DNA from 3 places in the Streptosporangium sp. NPDC051023 genome. Region 2 is predicted to be linked to each of the others. Evidence: riboswitches for the same ligand, from Rfam matches in the RefSeq annotation. Region 2 holds a riboswitch; each other region holds the start of a gene.
What was found. Region 2 has a riboswitch for cyclic di-AMP ahead of AB0395_RS13080 (hypothetical protein). Riboswitches for the same ligand answer to the same signal wherever they lie in the genome.
Positions count from the first base shown of each region.

Region 1 (10,383 bases), on a different contig from region 2:
GCGGTCAGGGTGCCGCCGAGGGCGCGCACCGCCCGGTCGAGGGAGGCCAGACCGGTCCCGGAGCCCAGACCGTCGACGGCGGCCGGCGCGCCGTCGTCGGTTACCGTCACCACCAGCCGCCCCGCTCCGGCGGGGCTCTCAATGCGAACGTGGACGGCGGCGCCGGTGGCGTAGCGCATCGCGTTGGTCAGGCTTTCCCTGACCACGCGGAAGGCGAGCGCGGCGGCCTCGGGCGGTACGGAGGCGACCGCGCGATGGTAGGCCACTCCGGGATGGCCGCCGACCAGGGTGTCGATGTCGGCGAGGGTCGCGCTCTCGCCGCGCCGGTCGAGGGAGGCCAGGCGGTCGAGCTCCGCGACGGCCAGGCGGCCCGCCTCAGCGGCGTGGGCGGTGGCCTCCGAGGTGAGCGCGGGATCGGCGAGTCGCAGGGCGGCGGCCGAGGCGACTGCGATCCCGGTGAGCCGATGGGCGGCCACGTCGTGGAGCTCGGCGGCGATCCGGTCGCGCTCGACGGTCGCGGCCAGGCGGGGCACGGCCGCGGAGGCGGCGCGGTAGGCGGCGAGCGCGGAACGGCCCGCCCTGCGGCGTCTGTGAGAGCGGCCGAGGGACCACACGACGGCCGAGCCGCCCGCCGTGAGTGTCCCGAACCCGGCGCCCCCCCTGACGCTCCCGCCGTCTATGCCGATCACGATCGCGACGGCCAGCGTGACGGCGACCGCTCCGAGTGCGGCGGTTCCGGCCGTGCCGTACAGCGCCAGCGTGTAGAGCGCCACGACGAGCACCGCGCAGCCGAGGACTATCAGCACGCGTCCACGGTACTGCGGGACCGGGCGCCGCTCGCGGGTCCCGCAGGCGCGCCGCCCGTACGGGCACTGCTCTCCGGGCGGCGCGGTGTCCAGACGGTGCTGTGTTCTACAGGGTTCTAAAGGGTTCTACAGGGTTCTAAAGGCGCTGCCAGAGTGCGGGGACGTTGGACGGCTCCCAGCCGGGCAGGGAGGTGTGCGGCTGCAGGCACCGGTAGGTGGCGCCGCCGTAGGTCACCAGGTTCCCCGCGGTGTAGGAGACACCGGCCGCCCAGGGCCGGGAGGTGGTCGAGGTCGGGGTCGGGGTCGGCGTCACCGTCGGTGTCACGGTGGGGGTCGCGGTCGGGGTCGCGGTCGGCGTCACGGTGGGGGTGGGGGTGGGGGTGGGGGTGGGGGTGGGGGTGGACACGTTGCCGAAGGTCACGTCGGAGCAGGTGTAGAACGCCTCGGCGCTGTCCGAGCGCTGCCAGATCGAGTAGACGATGTGGCGGCCCGTCCTCGCGGGCAGCTGGCCCTGGATGACGTATTCGCCGTTGACCTTGGACGGGTTCCGCACCTTCGCCAGCAGCGTGGTGTCCAGGTCCGACCACTTCAGCGGCTGGAGCGGGTTGAAGCCCTCCTTCGTGATGTAGATCTCGAAGGTGCCGGGGTGGTCGGCGGTGTAGGGGTAGCGGAAGGTGTAGGGGCCGCCTCCGGTCGGGAGCGCGGTCGAGGGCCAGTCGGTGCGGGGCGCGTCGTATGCCCGGTACTTGGCGCGCCCGGCGCTGCAGAGCTGCCCGTCGGGAATGATCTCCCTGTGCTTGCCGTTGGCGGTGCCGATGTTCAACTCATCCCAGTCATAGAGCGGCTGGGTGTCCCATTGGCCGACCGCGGCCTTGCACGCGGGGGTGTCCGGCGACTCCGGATTCTCCAGATAGCAGGCGTAAACCCGGCTGACGGGCGTTCCCATCGAGCCGTGGGCGGATGCCGAGTTGACCATCACCGTCGCCAGCAGGGCGGGAGCGGCGGCTGCGGCCGCCACCGTCAGGCCGATCCTTCGCTTGTTCATGGAGAGTGTCTCCTTCGGGGGGTAAGAGGGAGAACCTGCAGGTCAGAGGCATGTTCACTAGGAAATTATTAGGTAAGTTTCCTAACAGTTTCAATGAACTTAACGCCCAGGAAGGAGCAAGGTCAAGGGGTGGCCAATGCCCCTTTCTTGGGCATTGAAGGTAGATCTTCTGGGGTTTTCATGGCTTTTGTTTTGCTTTGACACCTTCTGGTGGGTAGTGTCCTAGTTGTTCTCAGTCGGTGACTTGCCCTTCACGAGAAGGAGCGGCCGGCAGACGTCGAATCCCGAAGCCCTGAGGGGTCACGGGAGCCGGGGACCCACTTCTTGGGGTGAATCCGCCGCGAACCTGCGGCGGTAGGGCAACTCCACCGCCCGAACCCGTCAGCTAACCCGGTAGACGAGATGGAGAGGAGATCCCCTCATGGATCGCTTTGTTGCCTTCGTGCCGGCAAGCACCGCACTCGTGCGGATCTACTAAGACTTTTCCGCCGCGCCTGACCGCGGCACCCCACCTCGCACCGCGCTCCGCGTAGCGTCCGGTCTCTCCGGCTGCGACTTCTCTTCCCTGTGAGCGCTCACGCCCGTGCCTTCTCTTCGTTTGGCGCACGAGGCTGTCCTGTTCCCTCGCGAAAGAGCCTGTTTTCTATGCGTTTCTCCCTTGCCCTGCGTAACCGCCTGATCGCCGCCACTCTGCTGGGCGCGAGCGTCCTCACCTCCGCCGGCGTCGTCTCCGCGCTTCCCGCCGCGGCCGACACCGGCACCGGATCCACCGCTCCCGCCGCCTCCGAGACCGCCCTGCTCAAGGGCTCTACCAAGGCCTCCTACTTCTGGGACGACTCCTCGGGCCGCGCCGGGGACACCGGCCTGCCCGCGAGCGGCAAGCCCATGCAGAAGGGCATGATCGCGAGCCCGAGCTGGCCGCTGTTCACCGAGGGGTACGTCATCTACAAGGGCAAGAAGGCCAAGTTCTTCGTCGGGGACCGCGGTCCCGGTGTGCCCTCCAGCAGCGGTGTCATGATCGACCTCGACGCCAAGACCTTCGCCGACCTGACCGGTGGCACCTTCAACTCCAGCTCGCTCGGCGTTGACGGCGTCGACGGCGCGGGCCACATCAAGGTCGACTACGTCATCACCAAGTGGGGCGACGGCGTGGGCAAGAAGAACTACCCCGTCGCGTACGCCAGCGGTGCCTGGAAGGTCATGGACGACAACCCGGCCGCGCCCCCGACGACCGCTCTGGCCGACGCGGCGCGCCCCTAGGCTCCCGCCGGGGGAGACCTCCGGAGGATCCCCCGTCCTCGTCTCCCCCCGATCCCCACCCCTCGATCCCCACCCTCGGAAACCCCCCGAACCCCCCGGATCCCCATCCCCGCCTCCGCCTCCGCCTCCGCCCCCGCCCCCGCCCCCGCCCCGAGGGTCCCCGCTCCGCCTCCGGCCCTCCTTCCCCCACCCCCACCCCCCCGCTCCGCGTCCCCCGGCGGTCCTCGCCCCCGAGGGATCCCCACCTCCCCGCCCCCCCGGCGAACCCCCGCACCCCCTGGAAAAGCAAGAGCGGGCACCCAAACGGGTGCCCGCTCTTGTTCTTTTCGTCAGATGACGTGCTGTTCCGCGTGATCTGACGGACTCGTCGCCGCGGTCGACGCCGCTCACCGCCTCGGGGGAGGGGGAGCTCCGGTACGGCCCGCGCCTCCCGGGGACGTGCCGTACCGGAGGATCAGATCTCGAGCCTCTCCTCGATGCCGCGGAGGTTGTGCCGCGCGAGCGCCAGGTTGGCCCGGGTGCGGTCGAGCGCCAGGTAGAGGAAGAGGCCCTTGCCGTTCCTGCCGGTGATCGGGCGGATCAGGTGGTACTGGTTGGTGAGCGTGATCAGGATGTCCTCGATGCCGTCCTTGATGCCCAGCGACTCCATGGTCCGCATCTTGGCCCTGACGACCTCGGTGTTACCGGCCGCCGCGATCTGCAGGTCGAGGTCCTTCGAGCCGCCGAGGGCGCCCAGCGCCATGCCGCTGTTGTAGTCCACGACCACCGAGCCGACCGCCCCGTCGATCGCCATCATCTCCTTGAGGGAGATGTCCATGTTGCCCATTCATGCCTCCGGTCACTGGGTTGTCCATGTGCGAGATGTGATGGCGGCCAGGTTCGCCGCCGTCTTGCGCCCCTCCAGCCGCAGCAGCCCGAGGTTGGTCCCAGGGCGGGCGAGGACTGTGAGGACGATCTTGGGTCCGGCCGCGTAGAAGGCCGCGTAGCCGTTGGTGCCGGAGATCAGCGTCTCTTCGAAGGCGCCCTTGCCGACCATGTCCGCCATCCGGCGGCTGAGGGCCAGCAACGCGGAGGAAAGGGCACCGGTCTGCTCGGAGGCCCGATCCAGGTCGCTGGCTATGGTCAGGCCGTCGACGCTGCACGCGACGCTTCCGTCGACGTCCGGTATCCGCTCGCGCAGCAGGGTCATCTCCCGGCGCACCTCGTCGCGCAGTTCCACTGGCACCCTCCTTCCGGTCCTCTTCAGTGTCCGCAGCCTTATTGGCATCGGACCGAGCTCATGTGAGTGCCTCCAATGCGTTTTTCAGCCGGATGAGCAGGGCCACGTCGGCGGGGTCCCCCGTCGTCAGGGGGAGCCATTGCGCCGCCTCCGCGGTGTCGGTCCCGTCCGCGACCGCGTCCCTGATCTCGCGGGTGCCCGCGACCCGTCTGGGCAGTGCGCCCACGCGCGTGTCGGGCCGGGTGGGGGCGTCGTCCAGGGCGCCGCGCGTGATGGGTGTGTCGTCCAGGGCGCCGGGCGTGGTGGGCGCGGCGGGAGGGTCGGGCGCGGCGGTGATCTCGCCCCTGGGAACACGGAGGAGCCCGGCCGCGGCGAGCTGCCGTACGGCCAGCAGCACCGAGTACGCGGGGCGTCCCAGCCGGTGGGCCAGGTCCGCGGGGGTCGCCGTCGAGTCGGCGCCGACCACGACCTCCCACTGGAGGGAGGTCAGGACCACCCGTTGCGCGGGCACGCGGCCGACGGGGACAACCGGGAGCGCGTCCAGATCGGCGGACGGCCAGGTCCGGTCCAACTGCGTCCTCCTTCTCTTGTACTCCCGGAGCAGTCCGGTCATGTCGAAGTACCACTGCGGCCCGAGCCAGTGCCGCTCTCCCCGGCGGAACCTCGCTCCGTGCTCCGGGGCGTCGAACAGGAAGTACACGGCGTCGAGCACCGCGCAGAGCACGCAGAACTCCAGTTCGCCCCTGGTGAGCACGCCCTGGGTGACCAGCACCTCGCCGCCGAGCCTGCCCTCGGCCGCGGCGCGCATGGCCTGCCGTACGGCCTGGTCCGAGACCCTGCCGCAGGCGGCGAGCAGGTCCTCGACCCGCGGGGCGACGGGGCTCTCCGCGCAGGTAACGTGACCGTCCGTGAGGTAGAACGTCCCGGCTCCGCCCAGATGGAGGGCGCCGGTCGCCCGGTCGGCGGCCAGTTCGCTGAGGAGGTTCCGCGTTGTGGGCATGGCTTCAGGTCGTTATCAGGCGGCCGGAAAGCGCCTGAAGTCGATGGCGTGCCAGGGCCAGGTTGGAGCGCTGTGAATCGAGGCGGACATAAATCACTAGAGGGCCATCGAATACCGTTTCAAGCGGTTTCAGTAAATGGTGTCCGTCATCGGTGGTTATGATCACATCACGGATCCGGACGATCTCGTTGGCGGAGGTCGTGGTGAGCCCGTCCAACATCGCCCGCAGGGTCTCGCTCAGTCCGGCGGCCGACCTCTCCACGTCGAGATGGCGGTTCAGGCCGCCGGCCGCGACGGCGGTCCCGCTGGTCTGATCGATCAGGATCGCGTCCAGCGCGCCGGGGATGGACATGACCTCAGTCAGGCAGCCTTCGATTCCGAGCACGGGATCTCCCTCGCCAACGACTTCACAACGTCGCCCGGTCAGCGTAGGGATATCACCCTGAATTCGGGTGTCCTCATGAAAAGTCAGATATAAAGAGGAAGAGGAATCAGCGTCACGGTAGGAGGTTGTTCCTACGGAGTAGGGGATATTTTCTACTCGTCAGGGATGAGCGCCTTTTCGTCTGGCTTGTAAATAAGAACGTTTTTCACGTACGACTCCACGGCGGCGGGCAGTCCGACGTCGTGCCCCGCCGCCTCCGAGGTGAACCAGCGGTGGTCGAGCACCTCGTGGAAGATCTGGGCGGGTTCCAGCTTGCGTCGCATCTCCGCGGGGACGGCATCGATCGTCGGCTGGAAGACCTCCGCCAGCCACCGGTGGGCCACGATCGCCTCGTCCTCGTGGCGCAGGCCCTGCGAGACCCGGAAGGAGTCGAGGTCGTTGAGCAGCCGCCTTGCCTGGTTCTCCTCGACGTCCAGCCCGGTGAGCCTGAGCAGCCTGCGCTGGTGGTGACCGGCGTCGACCACCTTGGGCCGGACGATCAGCCGTCCCGTGCCCGCCTTGCGGCGGACCATCATCTCGGCGACGTCGAAGCCGAGGTCGTTCAGCCTGCGGATCCGCTGGTCGATGATGTGCCAGTCCACCTCCTCGATGATCTCGTCGGAGGTCAGCTCGCCCCAGAGCCCGTGGTAGCGCGCGCAGACCGAGTCGGCGACCTCCTCGGGGTCGATCGAGGAGTGGAGCATGTCGCCCGCCTGGAGGTCGAGCATCTCGCCGAAGATGTTGGTGTGCGCGAGGTCGATGTCGTGGAGACGCTGCCCCTCGCTGATCATGGGGTGCAGTTCGCCGGTCTCGGCGTCGACCAGATAGGCGGCGAAGGAGCCCGCGTCCCTGCGGAACAGCACGTTCGACAGCGAGCAGTCACCCCAGTAGAAGCCGGTCAGGTGCAGCCGGACCAGCAGGACGGCCAGCGCGTCGAGCAGCCGGTTGAGCGTCTCGGGGCGGACGGTTCCCGACATGACCGCCCGGTAGGGCAGGGAGAACTGCAGATGCTGGGTGATCAACGCCGAGTCGAGCGGCTCCCCGTTCGCGTCCGTCCTGCCCGTGACCACGGCGACCGGCTCGACCGAGGGGGTGTCCATCCTGCCCAGGTCCCACAGCAGACGGTACTCGCGCTTGGCGTAGTACTCGCTGATCTCCTTGATCGCGTAAACCTTGCCGGAGAGCCTGGCGAAGCGGACCACGTGCCGCGAGATGCCACGCGGCAGGGACACCAGGTGGTGAGACGGCCACTCCTCAAGGGGGACGTCCCAGGGCAGGCGGATCAGGTCGGGGTCGCTCGGCGTTCCGGTGAGCTGGAGAGGCATCGCGTCAATCCTCACGTTGGGGGTCCTGGAGGGGGCCCGGGTGGGCTCGGGGCCTGGAAAGGCGAGAAGAGACGGGGGAGAGGTGCTCCCCGGCCCTTCCTAGGACCGGATGTCCTGTTCTGCTCGGTTCTGGCGTTCCGCTCAGGTCTCGCGATTCTCGCTGCTCTCGCGGCGGGGGAAGACGGGGGTGTGGGATGCCCGCCGTACGACGGCGGAGAGCTGCTCCTCGGTGAGTGTCCTAGGTTCCCCGACGGCTCTGGCCCGCACGTAGACCTCGCACAGCCATTCAAGCAGCCTGGTCGCCTCGAAGGCCTGGGGGAGGTCGTCGCCGAGGGTCACCCCTCCGTGGTTGGCCAGCAGCACCGCGCGCCTGTCCCCGAGGGCGGCCCTGACGTTCGCGGCCAGCTCGGGGGTGCCGTAGGTGGCGTACTCGGCCACCCTGACCGTGCCGCCGAGCAGCATCGTGTTGTAGTGGATCGGCGGCAGCTCGGTCATGGTCGTGGCGACCACGGTGCCGAAGGTCGAGTGGGTGTGCACCACGGCCGCGGTGCCGGTCGCCGTGTAGACCGCCAGGTGCATGGGGGTCTCCGAGGACGGCTGGAGCTCTCCCTCGACCAGGTGTCCCTCGATGTCGACCACGGGGCAGGCCTCGGGTTCGAGGCGATCGAGGGCGATCCCGCCGGGCGTCACCGCGACCAGGTCACCGGCGCGGACGCTGAGGTTTCCCGACGTTCCGATGACCAGTCCGGTCTCGACCGTCATCCGGCCGTGTTCACACAGCAGCCGACGCTGCTCCGCCAGCAACATGTCCCAAAAGTAGGGTCTTGCGGTAGTACGCGGCAAACCACCATTATCTGGTCTAGACCGGCCCCTATCGATAGCTTGCCGGAGAACCTGGATTCTTTACTTGTGTGCAGGTCATGAGTCAATGGCGGCGCGTGAGGTATCAGGTACTGTGTGCCAATCTGTCAAGGTCCGGACTACTTTGCTGCTTCGTTGCTACCGGATATGTCGCGAGGACATCACGGCTCGGTCTAGACCGGCTGCGACCCCTTGACGCTGGAGTCTGGGGCTACGTACCTTCAGGCAAACGTTTAGGAAACTTTCCTAATTGATCCCCCGCCCAGGAGGGTTACAATGTCCAACTCGGCCGGTACGCCCGGAGATATCACCCGGCGGCAGATGCTCCGCCGGATCGGCCTGACCGCTCTGGTCGCAGGGCCCGCCGCTGGACTCCTCAGCGCGTGCGCCACCGGGGGCGGCGCGGCTCCCGCCGCCACGACCTCGGCCGCTCCCTCCTCGGGTGGGGCGGTCTCCGCCGCCAACCCGTTCGGTGTCGCCGCCGACGCCCCGCTCGAAGTGGTCATCTTCAAGGGCGGCCTCGGTGACAGCTACGCCACCGACATCCACGAGCCGCTGTACAAGAAGGCCTTCCCCAAGGCTACCGTCAAGCACGTCGCGACCCAGCAGATCGCGCAGACCCTGCAGCCCCGCTTCGCCGGCGGCGACGTGCCGGACGTCATCTCCAACTCGGGCACCGACCTCATGGACGCCGGAGCCCTGCAGCAGGAGGGTCAGCTCCAGGAGCTCACCGAGCTGTGGGACGCCGCCTCGATCGACGACCCGAGCAAGAAGGTGCGCGACACGGTCGCCCCGGGCACCGTCGAGTCCGGTCTCATCGGCGGCAAGCCGTTCCTGATGAACTACGTGTTCTCGGCCTACGGCCTGTGGTACGACTCGGCCCTGTTCGAGAAGAACAGCTGGACCGCCCCGAAGACCTTCGAGGAGTTCAAGGCCTTCTGTGAGAAGGCGAAGGCCGCGGGCATCACCCCCTTCGCCTACGCGGGCAAGAACGCCTCCTACTACGCGTACTGGATGATCCTCATCTCCGCCGCGAAGATCGAGGGCAACCAGCTCCTGGTCGACATCGACAACCTCGTCGACGGCGTCTGGAAGCGCGACTCGGTCAAGCAGTCCGCCGCCGCCTGGGCCGAGATCGGCAAGTACATGGACAAGTCCTTCGAGGGCCTGATCCACACCGAGGTGCAGACCCGGCAGAACCAGGGCAAGGTCGCCCTCTACCCGTCGGGCTCCTGGCTGGAGAACGAGCAGAAGAGCCAGACTCCCAAGGAGTTCAAGTACGCCCTGACGCCCACCCCCAGCGTCACCGCCGCGGACAAGCTGCCCTTCGAGGCCATTCGCGCCGCCGCGGGCGAGGCCTACTTCGTTCCCTCGAAGGCCAAGAACGTCAAGGGCGGCCTTGAGTACCTGCGCATCATGCTCTCCAAGGAGGGCGCGCGCGGCTTCACCCAGAAGTCCGGCAACATCACCGTCGTGACCGGTGCCGCCGACGGTCTGGACCTGTCGCCGGGCAACGCGAGCCTCAGCGCCGCGCAGACCGCCGCCGGGGCGAACATCGTCACCCGCAGTGACTTCGAGAACTGGTACAAGGAGCTGGAGACCGAGCTGCGCAAGCAGACCAACGCGCTGATGTTCGGCCGTATCTCCGCCGAGGAGTTCTGCGACAAGATGCAGAAGGCCGCGGACAAGACCAAGTCCGACTCGTCCATCACCAAGCAGAACCGGACGGTGTAGGTCCCCATGCGGCATGGCAGGTATCGGTTCATCGTCGGCTTTCTGGCCGCGCCGGTGATCCTCTACACGGTCTTCGTGATCAGCCCGTATCTACAGGCTTTCTACATCTCGTTGACCAACTGGAAGGGCATCTCGGCGAACCCTCAGTTCATCGGCCTGGAGAACTACACCCGGCTGCTGGACGACGAGGTCTTCTGGGCCGCGGTGCGTCACCACGGTGTTCTGCTGCTTGTCATGCCGCTGGTCACCATCGTGATCGCCCTGTTCTTCTCCTTCCTGCTCAACCTGAGCGGAGGGCAGCGGGGCGGTCAGATGACCGGGATCTGGGGCTCGAAGGTCTATCGTGTGATCTTCTTCCTGCCCCAGGTCCTGGCGGTGGCCATCGTCGGCGTTCTCTTCCAGGCGATCTACCGCCCGGACGAGAGCGGTGTGATCAACGGTCTCCTCGGGCTGGTGGGCATCAAGCCGGTCGGCTGGCTCATCGACCCCAACCTCGCGCTGTGGTCGATCATCGGGGTGATGGTCTGGCAGGCGGTCGGCTTCTACGTCGTCCTGTTCTCCGCGGGTATGTCCTCCATCCCCAAGGACGTCTTCGAGGCCGCCGCGCTGGACGGCGCGGGCCGCTACACCCTCTTCTTCAAGATCACGCTTCCGCTGCTGTGGGACACCATGCAGGTCGCCTGGGTCTACCTGGGCATCGCCGCCTTCG
Region 1 covers NZ_JBFBCE010000011.1:139,991-150,373, forward strand. The annotation lists gene AB0395_RS10255 (ATP-binding protein) at 1-806, opposite strand, end outside; gene AB0395_RS10260 (lytic polysaccharide monooxygenase) at 943-1,851, opposite strand; cyclic di-AMP (ydaO/yuaA leader) riboswitch at 2,117-2,266, shown strand; gene AB0395_RS10265 (hypothetical protein) at 2,497-3,111, shown strand; gene AB0395_RS10270 (hypothetical protein) at 3,566-3,937, opposite strand; gene AB0395_RS10275 (roadblock/LC7 domain-containing protein) at 3,950-4,330, opposite strand; gene AB0395_RS10280 (hypothetical protein) at 4,389-5,330, opposite strand; gene AB0395_RS10285 (roadblock/LC7 domain-containing protein) at 5,335-5,715, opposite strand; gene AB0395_RS10290 (DUF4032 domain-containing protein) at 5,868-7,079, opposite strand; gene AB0395_RS10295 (class II aldolase/adducin family protein) at 7,221-7,886, opposite strand; gene ngcE (N-acetylglucosamine/diacetylchitobiose ABC transporter substrate-binding protein) at 8,217-9,674, shown strand; gene AB0395_RS10305 (sugar ABC transporter permease) at 9,681-10,383, shown strand, end outside.
Region 1: it holds a riboswitch for cyclic di-AMP, as region 2 does, so the genes downstream of both, AB0395_RS10265 (hypothetical protein) here and AB0395_RS13080 (hypothetical protein) in region 2, are expected to answer to the same signal.

Region 2 (10,383 bases):
GTGGGAGCGCTGTTCGGCACCCCGGTCGCCGCCGCGCTGCTGTTGTCAGAGGCGATGACCTCACCGGGCGAGGGGGAACTCTGGGACCGGTTGTTCGCACCGTTGGTCTCGGCGGGGGCCGGTGCGGTGACGACGGTGGTCGTCGCCAGCCCGACGATGTCTCTCGGCCTTCCCGACTACGCGGGCGCGCGTCTGACCGACCTGGTCACCGGGGCGGTCGTCGCGGTCTGCGGGACGCTGCTCGGCCTGGCGGCGGTCTACGCGTTCCCGCACGTGCACCGGTTCTTCCGTCTTCTCGGCCATCCGGTCGCGCGGCTCACCGCAGGCGGCCTGGTACTCGGCCTGCTCGGCGTCGTGGGAGGCCGGATCACCCTGTTCAAGGGCCTCACCCAGATGAAGGAGCTGACGGCGGACGTCGCCGCCTACACCGCCGGCGGACTCGCGCTGATCGCCGCCGTAAAGACGGTCGCGCTGCTGGTCGCCGCCACCTGCGCGTTCGTGGGCGGGCGGATCTTCCCCGCGGTGTTCGTCGGGGTCACGCTCGGGCTGCTGGCGAGCACCCTGGCCCCCGCGGTCCCGGTGACGCTGGCGGTCGCCTGCGCGGTCCTCGGCGTTGTGCTGGCGATCACCCAGCAGGGCTGGCTGAGCCTGTTCATGGCAGCCGTCGTGGCGGCCGACATCGACCTGCTGCCCGTGCTGTGCGTCGTCCTGCTGCCCACCTGGCTGATCGTGACGGGAAGGCCAAAGATGATCGTTCGCGAGCCCGCGTGACCCCCGGACCTCAGCCCCGGGCTATCCGCGGGTGGGGGCGTGCCCGCTGACCAGCGGGATGGCCCAGCGGGTCTCCGGGTCCGCGTCGATCAGCAGCGCGCGGGCGAAGGCGCTGAGCGGCACCGCCAGGATCGCCCCCAGGGCGCCGAGCACATAGACCCACACGAAGAGCGACAGCATGGTGATCGTGGTCGACAGGCCCGCGGACTCGCCCACGAACTTGGGCTGGATCAGCGACTGGATGACGAAGTTCAGCACCGAGTAGACGACCACGACGGCGAGCGCCGCACCCGGTCCCGAGTCCAGCAGCGCGAGCAGCGTTGGCGGGACGAGCCCGACGACGAACCCGACATTGGGGATGTAGTTGGTGATGAACGCCAGCAGTCCCCAGAGCAGCGGGAGCGGCACACCCATGATCCACAGTGCGATGGCGTCCAGGACCGCCACGATGAGCCCGAAGACGGTGGAGACGATCAGATAGTTGCAGGTTCCCCTGGCGAACCCGCCCAGTGCCTCGACCAGGTGGGGCCGCGCGGAGCCGAGAGCTCTGATCGCGTCGTGCGTCAGGGGCGCGTCGAGGCTCATCCCGAAGATCAGCAGCACGATCACGACGAACGCGGAGCCGATGCCGAGCAGGCCGCCGAGGAAGCCCTGCGCCAGGCCGATCAGCGAACCGAGGTCCAGCTTGCCGAGCATCGCGCTGACCTGCTCCTGGGTGATGCCCAGGTGGGCGAGTTGCCGGGTGATCGAGCCGATCAACTGCTGGTATCGGCCGGCGTAGGCCGGGAGCAGCGCCACGAGCTGCGCGACCGAGACGACCAGTGAACCGACCAGCACGATGAGCAGCAGGAGAATCGTCAGCAGCGGGACCGTGACCAGCACCCATGTCCTCGCGCCCCTGTGGCGCAGCCAGGCGCGCAGCGGGCTGACCGCGATGATGAGGACGAGCGCGAGGAAGGCCGGGCCCGCGATGCCGGCGACCGCCCTGACCCCGGCCAGTGCGACCACCGTGGCCGCCGTTCCGACCAGCAGTCTCAGGCCACGTGACGTTCCCGCACCCGCGGTCGCTTGCACCATGCTGACACTATGTCGCGACCTGCTCGCATGGAGTGCTCACCGCGCCGGAACGCCGCACGGCGGCCACAGCACCGCGCGGCACCGCGCTGCACCGAACAGCCCCGTACGGCACCGCCGAACACCACCCGGCGCCCCGATGCCCCGATGCCCCAGCCGTCCGGTACGGCCCGTATCGCCGGTCACGCCCTACAAGCGCGATGACTACTGGCCTCCCAGGAGTTACGGTCGAGATGAGGACCTGGGGAGGGCATGATGACCATCGACATACGCGAGGCCTACCGCCGTGCGCTGGACGATTTCGGCGCTCTCGTGCACAGGATCACCCCCGAACAGTGGCAGAACAGGACGCCCTGCGTGGACTGGGACGTACGCGCCCTGGTCAACCATGTGGTCGGCGAGAACCTATGGGCTCCCGAGCTGCTCGGCGGACGGACCGCCGCCGAGGTGGGCGACGCCTTCGACGGCGATCTGCTCGGCGACGACCCGTTGAAAGCGTTCGACACCTCGGCGGTCGCCGCCGTCCAGGCCGCGTGCGACGAGGGGGCCCTGGCCCGTGTCGCACGCCTGTCTTTCGGAGACGTTCCCGGTAAGGAGTATGTCACCGAGCTGTTCGCGGACGCCCTCATCCACACCTGGGACCTGGCCAGGGCGATCGGCGCCGACGAGCGGCTCGATCCGGAACTGGTCGAGGCCTGCGCGACGTGGTTCACGGGTGCGGAGCCCGGTTACCGCCAGGCGGGGGTGATCGGGGAGCAGCAGCCCGTCTCCTCCGACACCGACGCCCAGACCCGTCTGCTCGCCTCGTGGGGCCGCCGCGGCTGACGGGCTCGGGACTCCTCACCCCCGGGACGGTCTCGGCTAACGGGCCGTCGGGCGTTTGCCGTGGTTGGCCCTGCGCTTCCTGCGGGCACGGCTTTTGCGTGCTCGTTTGCCCATGCGCGCCACTCCTCTCACGGACCCGCCCGAGTTTTCCCGGGGTCCGGCTTTCACGTTCCTCCCGGAGCGGCTGCCGTACAAGGCCCAAGGAACGACGCCGTGCGGACGCCGGAGCACGGGCGCGGGGGTGCTTCTAGGCTTCCTTCGCATGAGCGAGAAGCTGATGGACCGCTGGCGGTCCCTGACCGGAGCCGAGGCGGACCACCTCGGCAGGGAACTGATCTCCCGGTACGGCGAGCCGCACCGCAGATATCACACGGCGACACACCTCGAGGCCGTGCTGGCCCACATCGACGCGTTGGCCGGCCACGCGGTCGATCCGGACCTGGTACGGCTCGCGGCCTGGTTCCACGATGCCGTCTACGATCCCCGGCGCGGCGACAACGAGGAGCGCAGCGCCAGGCTGGCCGAGCGCGCGCTCCCCGAGCTGGGGATGCCCGCGGAGGCGGTGGGCACGGTCGCCAGGCTGGTCAGGCTCACGCTTACGCACGCCCCTGAGCCGGGGGACGCCGACGGGGCCGTGCTGTGCGACGCCGACCTGGCGATCCTGGCCTCCTCCCCCGAGGACTACGCGGCCTACACGGCCGCGGTGCGCGAGGAGTACTCCTTCGTCCCCGACGAGGCCTTCAGGGAGGGCAGGGCCGCCGTGCTGCGCTCGTTGCTCGACCTTCCGGTGATCTTCCACATCGCCGACTTCGAGGCGCGGGCACGGGCGAACATCCACGCCGAGCTTGAGCGACTGTGAGCGATTATTCCCCATGAACCAACATCTCACCCAGGTTCTTCTGTGGTAATTTGCTGGAATCTGGTGGATTAAGGAGTGGGTCAATGCTCGCCCAGCAGCGGCAGCAGGCGATTCTCGAGCGGGTGCGCGGCAGCGGCGGGGTCAGGGTCGCCGACCTGGTCCGCGAGTTCGGCGTGTCCGACATGACGATCCGCAGGGATCTCGAGGTGCTGGCCGAGCGCGGCCTTGTGGAGAAGGTTCACGGCGGGGCAACGGCCGCGGGGCCCGGCTCGACCGAGGAGCCCGGATTCACCGCCAAGTCGGCGCGCCAGCAGCCGGAGAAGGAGGCGATCGCCCGGCACGCAGCCGGGCTCGTCAGGCCCGGCACGGCCATCGCGCTCTCCGCGGGGACCACCACCTGGACGCTCGCCCACTTCGTGGTCGACGTGCCCGAGCTGACCGTGATCACCAACTCGATCCGGATCGCCGAGGTCTTCCACCGCTCCCCGCGCGCCGACCGCACCGTGGTGCTGACCGGAGGAGTGCGCACCCCGTCGGACGCGCTGGTCGGCCCGGTGGCCGTCGCGGCCATCAGGGGGCTCCACGTGGACACCCTGTTCCTCGGCGTGCACGGAATGAGCGTCCGGGCCGGGTTCACCACGCCCAACCTGCTGGAGGCCGAGACCGACCGTGAGCTGGTCGCCTCGGCGCACCGCCTGGTCGTGCCCGCCGACCACACCAAGTGGGGGACGGTCGGGATCAGCACGATCGCCGCGCTGACCGAGGCCCACGTCCTGATCACCGACTCGGGCCTGGCGGAAGAGGCCTGCGACGAGCTCGCCGCCAGGGTCGGCGAGCTCGTCGTCACCGAGTCGCGGCGGGAGAGCGAGGCACAGGACCGATGAAACGCACGATTACCCGGCTGGCGGACGGACGCGAGCTGTTCTACTTCGATCGGCGGGACGACGCGGACCGCAGCGCGGCCGACGAGCGCGATCTGCCACCCCGCCCCGTCGCCTCCGAGCTGCGCTACGACCCGCTCACCGAGGAGTGGATCGCGGTCGCGGGGCACCGCCAGGACCGCACGTTCCTGCCGCCCGCCAGCGAGTGCCCGCTGTGCCCGTCCGCCCCCGGCCGCCCGACCGAGATTCCCTCCCCCTCGTACGACGTGGTCGTCTTCGAGAACCGCTTCCCCTCCTTCTCCGCGAACCTGGGCACGTACTCACAGGTCGGCGGCCTGAGCGAGGTCCGGCCCGGCGTGGGCAGGTGCGAGGTCGTCTGCTTCACCCCGGAGCACGACTCCTCCTTCGCCGAGCTCTCACCCGGCCGGGTCGAACTGGTGATGGAGGCCTGGATCGACCGTACGGCGGAGCTTTCCGCGACGCCCGGGGTCGAGCAGGTGTTCTGCTTCGAGAACCGCGGAGCGGAGATCGGCATCACCCTGGCCCACCCGCACGGCCAGATCTACGCCTACCCCTACGTGACCCCACGTACCCGGCTCTCCCTGGACGCGGCGCGACGCCACAGGGAGCGAACCGGAGGCAACCTCTTCGCCGACGTGCTCGCCGCGGAGCGGGAGGCCGGGATCCGCGTGGTCGCGGCGAACGAGCACTGGACGGCGTTCGTGCCCGCCGCGGCCCGCTGGCCGGTCGAGGTCCACCTCTATCCGCACCGCCAGGTGCCCGGCCTCGGCGCGCTCGACCGCGCGGAGCGCGCGGCGTTCGGGCCGCTCTACACCGAGGTGCTGCGCCGCCTCGACGGACTTTTCGGGGTGCCGATGCCGTACGTCTCCGCCTGGCACCAGGCGCCGGTGAACATCGGCCGGGAGCTGTCGTACGCGCACCTGGAACTGTTCAGCATCCGCCGCGCACCGGACAAACTCAAATATCTCGCCGGGTCCGAGTCGGCCATGGGGGCTTTCGTAAACGACGTCCTCCCCGAGGAGACCGCCCGGCGCCTGCGCGCCGTTATCACGAAATGATCACCACTTGGTCTCGTCTTGGGGTCGCATGACCTCTCATTTACCACTACTATCCTCACGCATCGGACAAACAGTTCGATATGCCTAATCTCAGGCGCCTCGCCTGAGAGCCGGGGACCCATGCATTTGGGGTGAACCACTTCGGTGGAAGGGCTTCCTCCAGCCCGAACCCGTCAGCTAACCCGGCCGGCGTGAGGAGAGGAGAGCTGTGGCGGCTCTGTCCCCCATGTTCCGTCGCCATGCGGTCGTGACCGTTTCCCTGGTCTCGGCCCTCACGTTCACCCTCGGCGCGGCGGGCACGGCCAACGCCGCGCCCAAGCCGAAGGAGTCCCAGCTCCGCACCGAGCTGGCCCAGCTCACCAAGAAGGTCGACAGGCTCATCGAGGCCTACGCGGCCAAGCGGGAGTCGCTGAGAAAAGCACAGAAAGCCGAGGAGGCCGCCAGAGCCGACCTGCGCAGAGCCGAGGAGGCCTACGCGGAGGCGGGCAGGCAGGTCGACTCCATCGCCCAGCTCCGCTACCAGAGCGGCACTCTCGATCTGCCCTCCATGCTGTTCGCCCCGACCATGGGCGGCGCCGCCGTCATGGAACAGCTCACCGCCCAGCAGAGTGCCTACCTGCAGGGTTTCGCCAGAAGCCGGGATCTCATGAAACAGGCCGCGGACAAGGCGGCCCTGCTCACCGAACAGATCGGACAGGAGGCCAAGGCGGTGCAGATCCAGCGTGCGGACGCGGAGAAGGTGATCCGCGCTATCGAGGACAAGCTCGACCAACTCGTTCCCACGGGCAGCGGGCGCCGCTCCGACGGCAGCTGGGCTCCCCAGCTGCCGACCGGCGAGGACAACATCACCGACCGCACGCGGATCATGCGCGAGACCATCGGACAGACCTTCAAGCTGCCCCACGAGGTGGGCTGTTACCGGGCGGAGAACGACGGTGGCGAGCACCCGCTCGGCCGCGCCTGTGACTTCATGATGAGCACCGGCGGCTCCCTGCCCACGGCGGACAACGTCAGGCTCGGCGACGAGATAGCCGCCTGGGCCCTCAAGAACAAGGACAGGCTCGGCGTCAAGTACGTGATCTGGCGTCAGCGCATCAACACGGGCTCCGGCTGGCGTGCCATGTCGAACCGGGGCGGCATCACCGCCAACCACTACGACCACGTCCACATCTCGATGTACTGACGCCGAGCGGGGAAGACCCGGACCTCCGCCGCCCTCGTCGCTCCCGTCGCCTCCGGGCTCCGGGACGAAGGGGGCGGGCGGTGACTGACGACGATCACATGCGCGCCCCAGCGGCTCCTCGGACAGGCGTCTCGGAGCACGAGGCGGGCGCAGGGCGGGCGCGGGGCGGGCGCGGGGCGGGCGCGGGGCGGGCGCGGGGCGGGCGCGGTAAAACCGCATGACAACGGTCGCGCCCCGGGACAGGATTGGATCCCGTGACCGATGACCGCATTGATCCGCCCTTCATCGCCGACGAGGCGACCATGCTGTACGCGTGGCTTGACTGGCACCGGGAGACCCTGGCCGTCAAGTGCGCCGGGCTGTCACAGGAACAGCTCAGCCTGCGCCCCTGCGCACCGTCGACGCTGTCCCTGCTGGGCCTGGTCCGCCACATCACCGAGGTGGAGCGCTATTGGTTCCGCAACATCCTCAACGGTGAGGAAAACCCGCCGCTCTACTGGAACGAACAGTATCCCGACGGTGACTTCGACCGGCTGGACTCCTGCACGGCCGAGGAGGCTCTCACCCGCTGGCGCGCCGAGATCGAGGGCGTCCGCGAGCTCTACACCGGGCTCTCCCTGGACACCCTGGGCGGGCAGCAGCGCGGAGGAGAGGACGTCTCGCTGCGGTGGATCCTCGTCCACATGATCGAGGAGTACGCCCGGCACAACGGCCACGCCGACATCATCCGCGAGCAGATCGACGGCGTCACTGGAGAGTAGTGCTCGCGGCCGTCTCCTCGATCGCCTCCGCGATGAGCCGGTCGAGGCCCGCCAGATCGGGCGGGCAGGCCGCACTCGCCTCGGCGAAGCGGGTGAGCAGCCTGGCGAAGGTCTCCCGATCCGCCTCGTCCCAGTCGGCGATCAGGCCGTCCACGTAGGTCCGCCGGGAGGCGACGACCACCTCCAGGACACGCCGTCCCCTCGGGCTCAGCCTCAGCCGGGCCCGTCTGGCGTCCACCTCGGACTCCTCTCGCTCGACGAACCCCGCGCCGATCGCGTCGTTGACCAGCCTGCTGGCGGTCGAGGGGTCGACGTCCAACTGCTCGGCGACCGCGCCGACGGTCACCTCGGGAACGTCCAGGCTCAGCTTGTGCACGGCGTGCACAACCATCACGTTCGACATCTGCACCGACCGCTGCGGGTCCGCGGCCTTGCGCGTGCGCAGCGGCCGCGCCCAGATCCGGCGCAGCCGGAACAGCGCCACGTCGATCGCCGCCCCCGGCGTCCCGTCCTTCACGGCGTAACCTTACCGGCGCGCGGCCTCAACGGCGGATATGGCCCGCACGGGCGCACGTGCCCTGCCCGCCGGGCTCAGCCGGACAGGCGGACCGGGTTGACCAGGTCGGCGTACATCAGCAGTCCCGCCATGATGACCATCACGAAGGCGATCGCGTAGGTCAGTGGAAGCGCCTTGGCGATGTCGACGTGCCCGGGAAGGGGACGGCGGGTCACCCGGGCGAAGGCGCGCTTGAGCCCCTCCCACAGGCCGCCCGCGATGTGACCGCCGTCGAGCGGAAGCAGCGGGACCAGGTTGAACAGGCCGATCGCCAGGTTGAACCCCGCGAGGAGGTTGATGAAGGTGACGATCTTGTTCTCCAGCGGGGCCGCGGAGGCCGCGATCTCCCCGCCGATACGGCCGGCGCCGATGATGCCGATCGGGCCGTTCTTGTCGCGCTCCTGACCGGAGAAGGCGGCGTTCCAGACGCCGACCATCTTCTCGGGGAAGCGCAGCAGCGAACCGGCGGTCGCCGAGGTGAGGTTCCACATCTGGGTGGTCACGGCTCCGAGGCTCTGCCGTTCGACGACCGTCGTGGGGCTGACCCCCAGGTAGCCGACGGCCTTGTCGATCTTGCCCGGCTCGTCCAGCGACTCCCGGTCCTGGGCGATGAGGGTGGCGTTCAGGGTCATCGGCTGCCCGGCCCGCTTGATCCCGATCGCGACGGTCCCCGCGCCGTGGCCGCGGATGGCCCGTGTCGCCGCCTCCCAGGTCGCGGTCGGCTTGCCCGCGACCGACACGATGACGTCACCCGGTTTGAGGCCGGCCGCCGCGGCGGGGCTCGGCTTGTCGGCCGAGGTGCACGTGGCGTTCTTGGCGTACTCGGCGGTGGTCTTCACGCACGCGGGGACCGAGGCGACCTGCGTCTTCTGCACGGCGACGCCGAAGCCCATCATCACGACGGCGAACAGGACGAAGGCCAGCACGAAGTTCATCGCGGGACCACCGGCCATGATGATGACCTTCTGCCACCACGGCTTGCGGTAGAAGACCCGGTCCTCGTCGCCCGGCTTGACCTCCTCGAGCGCCACCTCACGGGCGTTCTCGATCAGGGCCCGCCACGGGCCGGTCGAGACCGCGCGCAGCTTGTTGGGGTCGTCGGTCGGCCTGGGCGGAAGCATGCCGATCATCCGGATGTAGCCGCCGAGCGGGATCCACTTCACGCCGTACTCGGTCCCGCCCTTGTGACGCGACCACATCGTCTGGCCGAAACCGACCATGTACTGGGTGACCTTGACGCCGAACAGCTTCGCCGGCACCAGGTGACCCACCTCGTGCAACGCGATCGACGCCATCAGCCCGAAGAAGAAGACGGCGATCCCGAAGAACCAGCTCACAGGTTCATCCCCCCGGTCGCGGAGCCACGGACAACGCCCCTAAGACATTAGCCGAATTATCGCGGGCCCAGGCTCGGTGAGAAGTACGCCTTCCCGAACGGCCACTTGCGCGGGCTTTGCCGAACAGACAGACTTCGTTGACAGTGAGCGACCATTTGGTGACCCAGTGAGAAAGCGGGGACGGAAAGAACGTGATCGGGATCCTGGTTGCCGAGCACCGGCCCGTGGTCCGTCGAGGCCTGGTGGCCTCGCTGGAGTGCGAGGCCGATCTGGAGGTCGTCGCCGAGGTCGGCGACGGGGAGGCCGTCGTGGCCGCTGTCCTGGAGCACGAGCCGGAAACGGCGGTCATCGACCTGGACCTCCCGGGCGCCGACGGGTTCACCGTGGCGCTCAGGTTGCACCAGGACGCCCCCGGCTGCGGGATTCTGCTGATGGCTCACCGCCCGAAGCCGAGCCAGGTCCGCAGGGCCTTCGCCGTGCACGCGCTCGGGTTCATGAGCCTGAGCGTCAGCCCGGAGCAGCTCTCCGCGGGTGTCCGCAGGGTCGCGGCCGGGCACAGGACGGTGGATCCCGAGCTCGCCGTCGCCGCCCTGGAGCTCGCGGAGAACCCGCTGACCCGCAGGGAGATGGACGTGCTCAGACTGGCCGCCCTGGGGGCGCGGTCCAACGAGATCGCCGACCAGCTCTTCCTCTCCGTTGGAACGGTCCGCAACCATCTGTCGCGGATCATGTGCAAGACCCAGGCCCGCAGCCGCCTCGACGCCGTGCGCATCGCCAGCGACTCCGGGTGGCTTTGACGGCCTCCGCCGGGACACACCGTCCGGGGAGGCCTGATCGTTCAGGGACGCCAGATGAGGATCAGCGCGCAGTCGTCGTTGTGCCCGGCGGACATGGAGGCGACCAGGTTGTGAGCGCCGCTGCGGAAGCCCGAGGGCAGCAGTCGCTCCGCCTCCCCCAGCAGCCGGTCGAGGCCCGAGTCGATGTCGCGGCCCGGCTGCTCGATCAGCCCGTCGGTGTAGAGCATGAGCGCGTCGCCCTTGCGGAGCATCCCCCGGTC
Region 2 covers NZ_JBFBCE010000016.1:18,182-28,564, forward strand. The annotation lists gene AB0395_RS13050 (ion channel protein) at 1-771, shown strand, start outside; gene AB0395_RS13055 (AI-2E family transporter) at 793-1,848, opposite strand; gene AB0395_RS13060 (TIGR03086 family metal-binding protein) at 2,098-2,670, shown strand; gene AB0395_RS13065 (metal-dependent phosphohydrolase) at 2,933-3,529, shown strand; gene AB0395_RS13070 (DeoR/GlpR family DNA-binding transcription regulator) at 3,613-4,413, shown strand; gene galT (galactose-1-phosphate uridylyltransferase) at 4,410-5,489, shown strand; cyclic di-AMP (ydaO/yuaA leader) riboswitch at 5,561-5,695, shown strand; gene AB0395_RS13080 (hypothetical protein) at 5,737-6,672, shown strand; gene AB0395_RS13085 (DinB family protein) at 6,927-7,433, shown strand; gene AB0395_RS13090 (MarR family winged helix-turn-helix transcriptional regulator) at 7,420-7,950, opposite strand; gene AB0395_RS13095 (site-2 protease family protein) at 8,025-9,326, opposite strand; gene AB0395_RS13100 (response regulator transcription factor) at 9,518-10,123, shown strand; gene AB0395_RS13105 (PP2C family protein-serine/threonine phosphatase) at 10,165-10,383, opposite strand, start outside.

Region 3 (10,383 bases), on a different contig from region 2:
CCGGCCGCTGAGAACGCGTCCCGAGTCCGGGCAGCGCTCCCGGCTGATCTCAGCGAGCCGGTCGTTCCAGGGGGCCGGTCGTTCCGAGGGTGTGGTCTCCTTCGGGCCGATCCGGTGAGGTCGGGGGCGGTCCGACGAGGGGGGCGGGGGCGCTCCGGTGAGGTTGGGGGCGGGGACGGGGGTGATGGGGACCCCGGGGAACAGTCGCTGCGGCGGGGGCGTTATCGTCACATTGACGAAATAGAAGTGCCTCTAACGATCCCCTTGAGGAGGCGGCAGTGACGATCCCGGCCATTCCCCAGAAGTTGACCGCGCCCCCTCCGGGCTGGACGGTCGAGGCCGATGTCGTCGTGGTCGGCTCTGGAGTCGCGGGTCTGACTCTCGCGCTCCGGTACGCCGACCTCGATCCCGGTGCGAAGATTCTGGTCGTCACCAAGGACGTGCTTTCGTCCGGGTCGACGCGCTGGGCGCAGGGCGGCATCGCCGCCGTGCTCGACCCCGCGGACACCCCCGCCGAGCACCTGTCCGACACCCTCATCGCGGGCGTGGGCATCTGCGAGGAGGAAGCGGTCCGAGTCCTGGTCACCGAGGGGCCGGGGGCGCTGCGCGAGCTGATCGCGACCGGCGCCAGGTTCGACACCGACGACTCAGGCGAGCTGCAGCTCACCCGGGAGGGCGGTCACCGGCGCGACCGCATCGTGCACGCGGGCGGCGACGCCACGGGGGCCGAGGTGCAGCGGGCGCTCGTCCAGGCCGTCGGGAAGTCGGCGATCCAGGTGATCGAGCACGCCCTCGTGCTCGACCTGCTCAAGGACGCCGAGGGACGGGCCGCGGGGGTGACCCTGCACGTCATGGGCGAAGGCGAGCGTGACGGGGTCGGCGCGGTCAGGGCCGGTGCCGTGGTGCTTGCCACCGGCGGCATGGGCCAGATCTACGCCTCGACCACCAACCCCGCCGTCTCGACCGGGGACGGGGTCGCGCTCGCGCTGCGGGCGGGCGCCGTCGTCAGGGACCTGGAGTTCGTCCAGTTCCACCCGACCGTGCTCTGGCTCGGCGAGGGCTCGACCGGCCAGCAGCCGCTGATCTCCGAGGCGGTCAGGGGCGAGGGCGCCGTGCTGGTCGACGCCGAGGGCGTCCGCTTCATGAAGGACGTCCACGAGCTGGCCGACCTCGCGCCCCGCGACGTCGTGGCCAAGGCGATCGTGCGGCGGATGCTCGAGACCGGCGCCGAGCACATGTACCTCGACGCCCGGCACTTCGGCGAGGAGAAGTGGCGCACCCGCTTCCCGACGATCTACGCGTCCTGCCTGGAGCACGGGATCGACCCGGTCAGCGAGCCCATCCCCGTCGCCCCGGCCGCCCACCACGCCAGCGGGGGCGTCAGGACCGACCTGCACGGCCGTACCAGCGTGCCGGGACTGTACGCCTGCGGCGAGGTCGCCTGCACCGGCGTGCATGGCGCCAACCGGCTGGCCTCCAACTCGCTGCTCGAGGGCCTGGTGTTCGCGGAGCGGATCGCCGCCGACATCCACGCCGGGCGGGGGACCCGGCCCGCCGGCGACGTCCCCGGCGCCACGCCGCGGGCCTCCGCCACCGTACGGCGGGCGCCCGGCGAGCCGGTCGCCGACGACCGGCCGTCGGGCCTGATCGACCCCAGGGCCAGGCCCAGGATCCAGGGGCACATGAGCAGGGGCGCGAGCGTGCTGCGCAGCGCCGAGTCCCTGGGCGAGGTCGCCAAAGCCCTGCTGAACGTCCGGTGGACCCCGGTCGCGGTGGAGCCGTGCACGGAGTCCTGGGAGACCACGAACCTGCTGACGGTTGCGTCCGCGCTGGTCGCCGCCGCACGCGACCGGCAGGAGACCCGCGGGTCGCACTGGCGCGAGGACTTTCCCGAGCGAAACGATGACTGGTGGCTGGGGCACCTCGACGTGACCCTGACAGGAGAGGGAACGACCATGACATACGTGCCGCACGGGCGGGGCGCCGACGCGCTGCCGCCGCAGGTCGAGGCAGACCTGATCGAGGCGGGCCTCGACCCGGCCGAGGTCGCGGCGCTCCTCGAGGTCGCCATGGCCGAGGACGTCCAGGAGCTCGGCGACGTCACCAGCCTCGCCACCATTCCCGCGGGGCGGACCGCGACCGCGGACGTGGTCGCGAGGGCGGACGGCGTGGTCGCCGGGCTCGCCGTTGCGGAGGGCGTGTTCGCCCACGTCAGCGAGGGCCGTCTCACGGTGGAGCGCCGGGCGAAGGACGGCGAGCGTGTCGCGCGGGGCGATGTGCTGATGACCGTCACCGGCCCGGCCCGCGACCTGCTGACCGCCGAGCGGACGGCGCTCAACCTGCTCACCCACCTGTCCGGCGTCGCCACCCTGACCAGCCGCTGGGTCCGCGCCGTCGAGGGCACCGGGGCGCGGATCAGGGACAGCCGCAAGACGCTGCCCGGGCTGCGGGCGCTGGAGAAGTACGCGGTGCGGTGCGGCGGCGGGGTCAACCACCGCATGTCGCTTTCGGACGCCGCGCTGATCAAGGACAATCACGTGGTGGCCGCGGGTGGGGTGGCCGAGGCCTTCCGGGCGGTCCGGGACGCGTATCCCGGTCTGCCCATCGAGGTCGAGGTCGACCGGATCGACCAGATCGAGCCGGTGCTCGCCGAGGGGGCGGAGGAGATCCTGCTGGACAACTTCACCGTGGAGCAGCTCACGCTGGCCGTACGGCTCGTCGACGGCAGGGCGCGGCTTGAATCCAGCGGCGGATTGACCTTGGAATCGGCTCGTGATGTAGCCGAAACAGGGGTTGACTATCTTGCGGTGGGCGCGCTCACCCATTCGGCGCCCGCCCTTGACATCGCCTTGGACCTTCGGGGGAATTGATGCTGCTCGCCATCGATGTCGGTAACACCCATACCGTTCTCGGCCTGTTCGAGGGCGAGGAGGTCATCGAGCACTGGCGGATCGCGACCGACGCCCGGCGCACGGCCGACGAGATCGCGGTCGTGCTCCAGGGATTGCTCGGGCAGTCGCCGCTGCTCAAGGGCACCGACGTCGACGGCATCGTGCTCTGCTCGACCGTGCCCTCCGTGCTCAACGAGATGCGTGAGATGTGCCGCCGTTACTACGGCGACGTCACCGCGGTGATCGTCGAGCCCGGCATCCGCACCGGGGTGCCGGTCAGGATGGACAACCCGAAGGAGGTCGGCAGCGACCGGATCGTCAACGCGCTCGCGGCCATCCAGCTGTACGGCGGGCCGTGCATCATCGTCGACTTCGGCACCGCGACCTCCTTCGACGCGGTCTCGGCGAAGGGGGAGTACGTCGGTGCGGTCACGGCCCCCGGCATCGAGATCTCGGTGGACGCGCTGGCCGCAGCCGGGGCGCAGCTGCACAAGGTCGAGCTGATCCGGCCCCGCTCGGTGATCGCCAAGAACACGGTCGAGGCGCTCCAGGCGGGCATCATCTACGGCTTCGCCGGTCAGGTCGACGGGATCGTCGAGCGGATGGCGGCCGAGCTGGCCGACGACCCCGACGACGTCACCGTGGTCGCGACCGGCAGCGCGGCGCCCCTGGTGGTCAGCGAGGCGCGCTCTATCGACGTGCACGAGCCGTGGCTCACGCTGATCGGCCTGAGGCTCATCTATAACCGCAACACCCCGTAGCCGGACATCGGTAACCTTGTTCCCGTGACCGATGAAGTGACGAACCCCGCCGAGGATCTGCCGGAGCAGATGCGCGTGCGCCGGGAGAAGCTCGACCGCCTCCGCTCCGAGGGCGTCGACCCCTACCCGGTGAGCTTCCCGCGCACCGCGACCAACGCCGAGATCCGCGAGAAATATGCCGATCTCGGCGCTGACACCGCGACCGGCGACAAAGTGGGCGTCACCGGTCGGGTCATGCTGTCGCGGACCGGCGGCAAGCTCTGCTTCGCCACGATCCGCGACGGTTCCGCCGACCTCCAGGTCATGATTTCCCTGGACAGGGTCGGAGAGGAGTCCCTGGCCGCGTGGAAGCGTGACGTGGACCTCGGCGACCACGTCGGCATCGAGGGCGAGGTCATCACCTCCCGCAGGGGCGAGCTGTCCATTCTGGCCGACAGCTGGGCGATCACCTCCAAGTGTCTGCGCCCGCTGCCGGAGAAGCACGCCGGGCTCACCGACCCCGAGGCGCGGGTCCGTCAGCGTTACCTGGACCTCGTCGTCAACGACGAGGCACGGAAGATGGCCCACACCCGCAGCGCGGTCGTGCGTGCGATCCGTGATTTCTGGCACGGCGAGGGCTACCTCGAGGTCGAGACGCCGATGCTCCAGCCGATCCACGGCGGCGCTGCGGCCCGGCCGTTCAGGACCCACATCAACGCCTACGACATGGAGCTCTACCTCCGCATCGCGATTGAGCTGTACCTCAAGCGGCTCGTGGTCGGTGGCATCGAGAAGGTCTTCGAGATCAACCGCAACTTCCGCAACGAGGGCGCGGACGCCACCCACAACCCCGAGTTCACGATGATGGAGGCCTACGGCACCTATCTCGACTACAACGGCATCGCCGACCTGACCCAGCGGATGATCCAGAACGCGGTCGTGGCCGCGCTCGGTCACTCCGTGGTGACCTACGAGGGTCAGGAGATCGACCTGGGCCTGCCGGAGTGGCCGAGAATCACCGTCTACGGGTCGGTCTCGGCGGCGCTGGGCGAGGAGGTCACCACCGAGACGCCGCTGGAGCAGGTCCGCAAGCTGGCCGACGCGCACGACGTCCACTGGGACGCCAAGTGGGGGCAGGGCAAGCTCGTTCAGGAGCTCTTCGAGGCGCTCGTCGAGCACACCCTCATCCAGCCCACGTTCGTCATGGACTACCCGCTGGAGACCTCCCCGCTGGCCAGGACGCACCGCGACAACCCGCTTCTCACCGAGAAGTGGGACCTGATCGGCTTCGGCACCGAGCTGGGCACCGGCTACTCGGAGCTGAGCGACCCGATCGAGCAGCGCCGCCGCCTCACCGAGCAGTCCCTGCTCGCCGCGGGCGGTGACCCGGAGGCCATGCAGCTCGACGAGGACTTTCTCACCGCCCTGGAGTACGCCATGCCGCCCACCGGTGGCGTGGGGGTCGGTATGGACCGCCTCATCATGGCCTTCACCGGTAAGAACATCCGAGAGACCATCCTGTTCCCGCTGGTCAAGCCCACGAGCTGAACCAGGCGGGCGTGCCTGGAGCGCGGGCACCACGTCCCTGAGGGGCGTGGTGTCCCGGGCTCTCTGAGGGCGTGGTGTCCTGGGCCGGGGCGTGCTCGTCCTGCGGGGCCGTGGTGTCCTGGGACGGTGTGTTTGTTCTGCGGGCGTGGTGTCTGTCCTACGTGGTGTCCAGGGGGCGTGCTTTAGGCGTGTGTGTCCCGGCCGCGCCTGTTCCGCTCGTGCGTCCCTCTGAGTGTCCCGTTCCCGGCCGTGCGTGCCCTGGCGGTGTGGGCGGCGGCCGTACGGCGTTCCTGCGGGTGATCGCCCGTCGTCTCCTTCCCCGCCGGATGGATCGAGCCCTGGTGGTTTCCGGTTGTCCGATCGGCGTCCGTGTGGTTTCCGGACGCCTGGTTTCCGGACGCCTGTTCTTCACGGCCCTCGCGCGTGCCCTCCCCGGGAAAACGCTCTCCCGGCGCGCCGCCGTCGGACTCGTGTTCGAGCCCGGTCATCAGCCAGCGCAGCGCCTGGGCGAACAGTTCGGGCGGCACCGCGCCCGGGTCGGCGCGGCGCTGGACCACCAGCCCCTCGAAGAGGCCGATGACCACGGTTGCGACCGCGGACGCGTTGCGGGATGTGGTGTGGGAGGCATCGTGGGACGTGTCGTGCGGGGGCAGCAGGCGGGCGACGGCCGTACGGGGGGCCCGCCAGCGCTCGGCGAGCCTGCCGAGTAATTCGGGCCGGGTGCGGGCGTAGCGCAGAAACTCCATTTCGAGCGTGCTCGTTACCGTGTGTTGATCGGCCAGTTCCGCCATATATGTGCCGAATGCCGCAAACCAGGCGGCACTGTCCTCACATTGCGAGGGGATTCCACCCGTCACGTCAAGGGGGTGGGGGAGGTGCTCCTCGAAGAGCGCGCGGAAGAGGTCGTCTTTTCCCGCAAAATTCGCGTAGAGGGCGCCCACGGTGCGGCCGGCCCTGGAGGCGATCTCGTCCACGGAGGCCCCGGCGAAACCTTGTTCTGCGAAGACCTGGGCCGCGGCGGCCAGCAGGTGCCTGCGGGTGCGAGCCTTGGCTTGTCCACGACTTAACCGTAAAGGCACCGACATATCATGAGTACTTCACGTAGCGCCCGCTATGTCAACAGCGTCTGCTACCTCTATGAAGAAGTGGAACTTGACGACCTTTGAACAAGCCGTTTACCGTTCCTGACGGGCGGCATTGATTCCAGACGACTCACGCCTCACTTAGCAGGTGCGGGGGGAGCGACTCCAGATGGCATATCCCGAAGTGGATTCCCGTCGCGGCGACGGCCTCCTGGTCGTGGGCGAGATCGGCCTCAGCGACGAGGACCTTGTGCTGCTGGCGGAGCTGGCCAAGGGCGTCACCGTTGACCGGGTCGGACGTCGTCTCGACATCAGCGGTCGGACGGTCCGGCGCAGGCTCCGCGGGATCTGCGACCGCATCGGCGTCGCCACGGCGATCGAGGCCGTGGCCTGGGCCGCCCGCAGACGGCTGATCTAGGTCACGCCCGCCCGGCGGTCCCGGGCTTCCCGCCCGGCGGTCTTGGGCTTCCCCTCTGGCGGTCCCGGGCTTCCCGCCCGAGAGGCTGGGACTTCCCGCGCCGCGGCCGCCTACGAGGGAGATGCGGCGGGTGACTCCCCTCAAGCCCTCGTGTGGCCTCTCAGCCCCTTTCGAGTGGCGGGGTCCCCCGGCCGCCGTACGGGCCTCCTGCGGCCTCTGATCGCGCTTCAGGGCCGTGCTCCGGCCCGGCGGGCGCGTTGGCCCGCGCTTTGCCCTTGTACGTCCTATCCGTCGGTGGCGCGTGTACGTCCTATCCGTCGGTGGCGCGCCAGAGGCCTGTCTCAGCCGGAGGCGTGCCAGAGGCCGTCTCAGTCGGCGATGCGCACGCCGCCCGCGAAGGGCCGGTTATCGATCGTGGTGATGTGGATGACGTCACCGGTCTGGGGCGCGTGGACCATGAGGCCCGCCCCGATGTAGATCCCGACGTGGTGCAGGTCGCTGTAGAAGAAGACCAGGTCTCCGGGGCGGAGCTCGCTCCTGGAGACGTGGGTGCCCGCCGTCCACTGGTCACCGGTGTAGTGCGGCAGGCTGATGCCGACCTTCTGATAGGCCCACATCACCAGGCCGGAGCAGTCGAAGGTGTTGGGTCCCTCCGCGCCCCACTTGTACGGCTTGAGCTGCTGGGTGAGGGCCCAGCGGGCGGCCTCGGCCGCCTTGCCGCTGCCCACGATCGGCACGTTGATTCTGACCCGGCTGCTCCGGTTGCGCTCGGCCCGTGACCGCACCTCGCCGAACAGGTCGCTCTCGACCTTGGTCACCAGGCGTTCGATCTTGGTGCGCTTGTCGCCGAGTTCCTTGAGGAGGTCCTGGACCTCGGCGGTGCGGGCCTTGGCGCTGGCCTGCGCGCGTTCCGCGGCCTCGATCGCCTTGCTGACCTGGGCGACCTCCTCGCCCTGCTGCTGCTGGAGCGCGTAGTTCGCGGTCGCCTGGTCGAGGAAGGTGTCGGGGTTGGACGACTGCGTGAAGGCGAGCGCGGAGGCCAGGCCGCCCGCCATGTAGGTGCTCTGCGCCAGGAGGGTGGCCTTGGTGCGCCGTGCGGCCAGCTCGGACTGGCTGACGGAGAGGGTCTTCTTCGCGCTCTCCGCGGCGCGCTGCGCCTGCTTGAGCTTGACCTGCTCGCCGTTGTACTGCTCGCTGAGCGTCTCGATCTCGGTGTGCAGCTTCTCGGCCTGTTTGGCGAGTTGCTGAAGGCTGGGCTGCGGATCCGCGGTGGCCACCAGGGGAGTGCCGAGAACCAGGGAGGCGAACGCCAGTCCGATGACCGCCGCCTTGCGCGACAGCCCGCGCGTCGCGTGTTCTCGATGGCGGGCGTGTTTGCCCGCGCGCTCTTTCCCACGGTTGCGCATGCGCTTCACCAACAGGCTCCTCTCTCGGCCGCCTACCGGGTTAGCTGACGGGTTCGGGCCGGAGGCAGCCCTACCGAGTGCGCCGGCGGCGCTTCGGATTCACCCCGGGGGACGTCTGGAGGGTGGGTCCCCGGTTCCCCGTGTCGGGGATTCGGCGGCTCAGCACTTTACGGTGCTGACATCGAGCACGGACATTAGTGCAATTGGAGGTTCATGCTCAACCAGAACTGCAAAGCCGGTAGAGCTTTCACAACTGAAATGTCACGGGAAGGTCACACAATTTCATGATCAACATATGTGCCACGCTGGCCCTCAACCTTTCCGGGGCGCTTATGTCGAGGGTCTCCGCAGGTCTGCGCTTCTGTGAAAGATCGGATCGCGGCGGTCTCCGTCGGACCGATCCACAGGGTGCGGGTGGGCCGCGGGTGGTCATCCGGTGAGCCCGGGGGGCGAGTTAAGGACGAGCCGTAAATAGACGGTGGCGAGGACGTACTCTGATCAGTCATGGAGCAGGTTGCGCAGCAGTCCCCGACGCAGGCCGTACCCGAGGCCGTGGCCCGTCCGGCGGGCCCCTCCGAGGCCGGGGGCGCGGAGCGGGCCGGAGGCGAGGGCGTGGACGCGGAGAAGCGGTCCCGGGGCGGGTTGATGCCCGGGACGGCCCCCGCGGAGATCATGGTGCGCCGGGCCAGAACCCCGGACGTGCGCGCCATCCGGCGGCTTGTCGACACCTATGCAGGGGCGGGCCCCCGCCTGCTGGAGAAGGCCACGGTCACCCTCTACGAGGACGTCCAGGAGTTCTGGGTGGCCGACCTGGACGGGCTCGTCGTGGGCTGCGGGGCGCTGCACGTCCTCTGGGAGGACCTCGCCGAGATCCGCACGGTCGCCGTCGATCCCGGATGCCGTGGGATGGGCATCGGTCACCGCATCGTCTCCTCGCTCATCGGCACCGCGGGAGACCTCGGCCTGCGCAGGGTCTTCTGCCTCACTTTCGAGATCGATTTCTTCGCGCGGCACGGCTTCAGGGAGATCCAGGGCACGCCTGTCTCGCCGGAGGTCTATGCCGAACTTCTCGCCTCCTACGACGAAGGCGTCGCCGAGTTCCTCGATCTGGAGCACGTCAAGCCCAACACCTTGGGAAACACCCGGATGCTGCTCCATCTGACACCGCGGGGCAACTGAATTGACGTAGGTGCTGACTGATCGGAAAGGTGACTGTTGATACCTATGTCGATACGTTGTGCACCAGCAAGCATGTGAGTCTGACATGTGCCACATGCGCAGTCGAAGTGAGGTGACGCGGTGAGCACCGGACAGCCACCGTATCCGCAGGATGATCCCGACCGCGACCGCACACCGTCGGGGCATCCGCAATACGGACAGAATGCGGGTCGAGCCCCTGGCGAACTCGATCCCGATGTGACAGTCGTGGGATATCGATCGGAGGCCTCACAGCCGAACACCGGTCCCGGGCAGACCCAGCCCGGTTATGGCCAGCAGGGCGGTACGGGCTCCTACGGGCAGCCCGGCTACGGCCAGCAGGCTGACTACGGTCAGCAGGCGGCTCAGCCCGGTTACGGCCAGCAGCAGGGTTACGGGCAGCAGGCCGCCCAGCCTGGCTACGGCCAGCAGGGCGGTACGGGCTCCTACGGGCAGCCCGGCTACGGCCAGCAGGCTGACTACGGTCAGCAGGCGGCTCAGCCCGGTTACGGCCAGCAGCAGGGTTACGGGCAGCAGGCCGCCCAGCCCGGCTACGGCCAGCAGGCCGGTTACGGGCAGCAGCCTGACTACGGTCAGCAGGCCGCCCAGCCCGGTTATGGCCAGCAGCCCTCCTACGGCCAGGCCGAGTACGGCCAGCAGCCTGACTACGGTCAGCAGCCCGGTTATGGCCAGCAGCCCTCCTACGGGCAGCAGGCGCCCGCCTACAACCAGGGTTACGGACCGCAGGGGGTCACACCCCCCGGTGCCCCCGCTCCGCTCGCGGAGTGGTGGCAGCGTCTCGTGGCCCGGATCATCGACGGCATCATCCTGGCGATCCCGACGGTGATCATCAGTTTTGTGCTGGCGGCGGTCCTGGTCACCGCGGGGGGCTTCGACGCGACGACCGGGACGATCACTGCGCCCTCCGGTGCCTTCCTGGCCGGCTTCCTGACCACCCTCGTAGCGGGCCTGATCTACATCGCCTACGAGTTCCTGATGCTGAAGCAGAACGGCCAGACCGTCGGCAAGATGGTCATGGGCATCAAGGTCGTGCGGATCGGGGGCACGCTCCAGGGCGGTCTCTCCTCCGACCTGGCCGTC
Region 3 covers NZ_JBFBCE010000058.1:7,888-18,270, reverse strand. The annotation lists gene AB0395_RS31185 (LLM class flavin-dependent oxidoreductase) at 1-11, shown strand, start outside; gene AB0395_RS31180 (L-aspartate oxidase) at 279-2,870, shown strand; gene AB0395_RS31175 (type III pantothenate kinase) at 2,870-3,652, shown strand; gene lysX (bifunctional lysylphosphatidylglycerol synthetase/lysine--tRNA ligase LysX) at 3,677-5,179, shown strand; gene AB0395_RS31165 (TetR/AcrR family transcriptional regulator) at 5,362-6,258, opposite strand; gene AB0395_RS31160 (LuxR C-terminal-related transcriptional regulator) at 6,431-6,679, shown strand; gene AB0395_RS31155 (NlpC/P60 family protein) at 7,048-8,085, opposite strand; cyclic di-AMP (ydaO/yuaA leader) riboswitch at 8,100-8,252, opposite strand; gene AB0395_RS31150 (amino-acid N-acetyltransferase) at 8,731-9,264, shown strand; gene AB0395_RS31145 (RDD family protein) at 9,511-10,383, shown strand, end outside.
Region 3: it holds a riboswitch for cyclic di-AMP, as region 2 does, so the genes downstream of both, AB0395_RS31155 (NlpC/P60 family protein) here and AB0395_RS13080 (hypothetical protein) in region 2, are expected to answer to the same signal.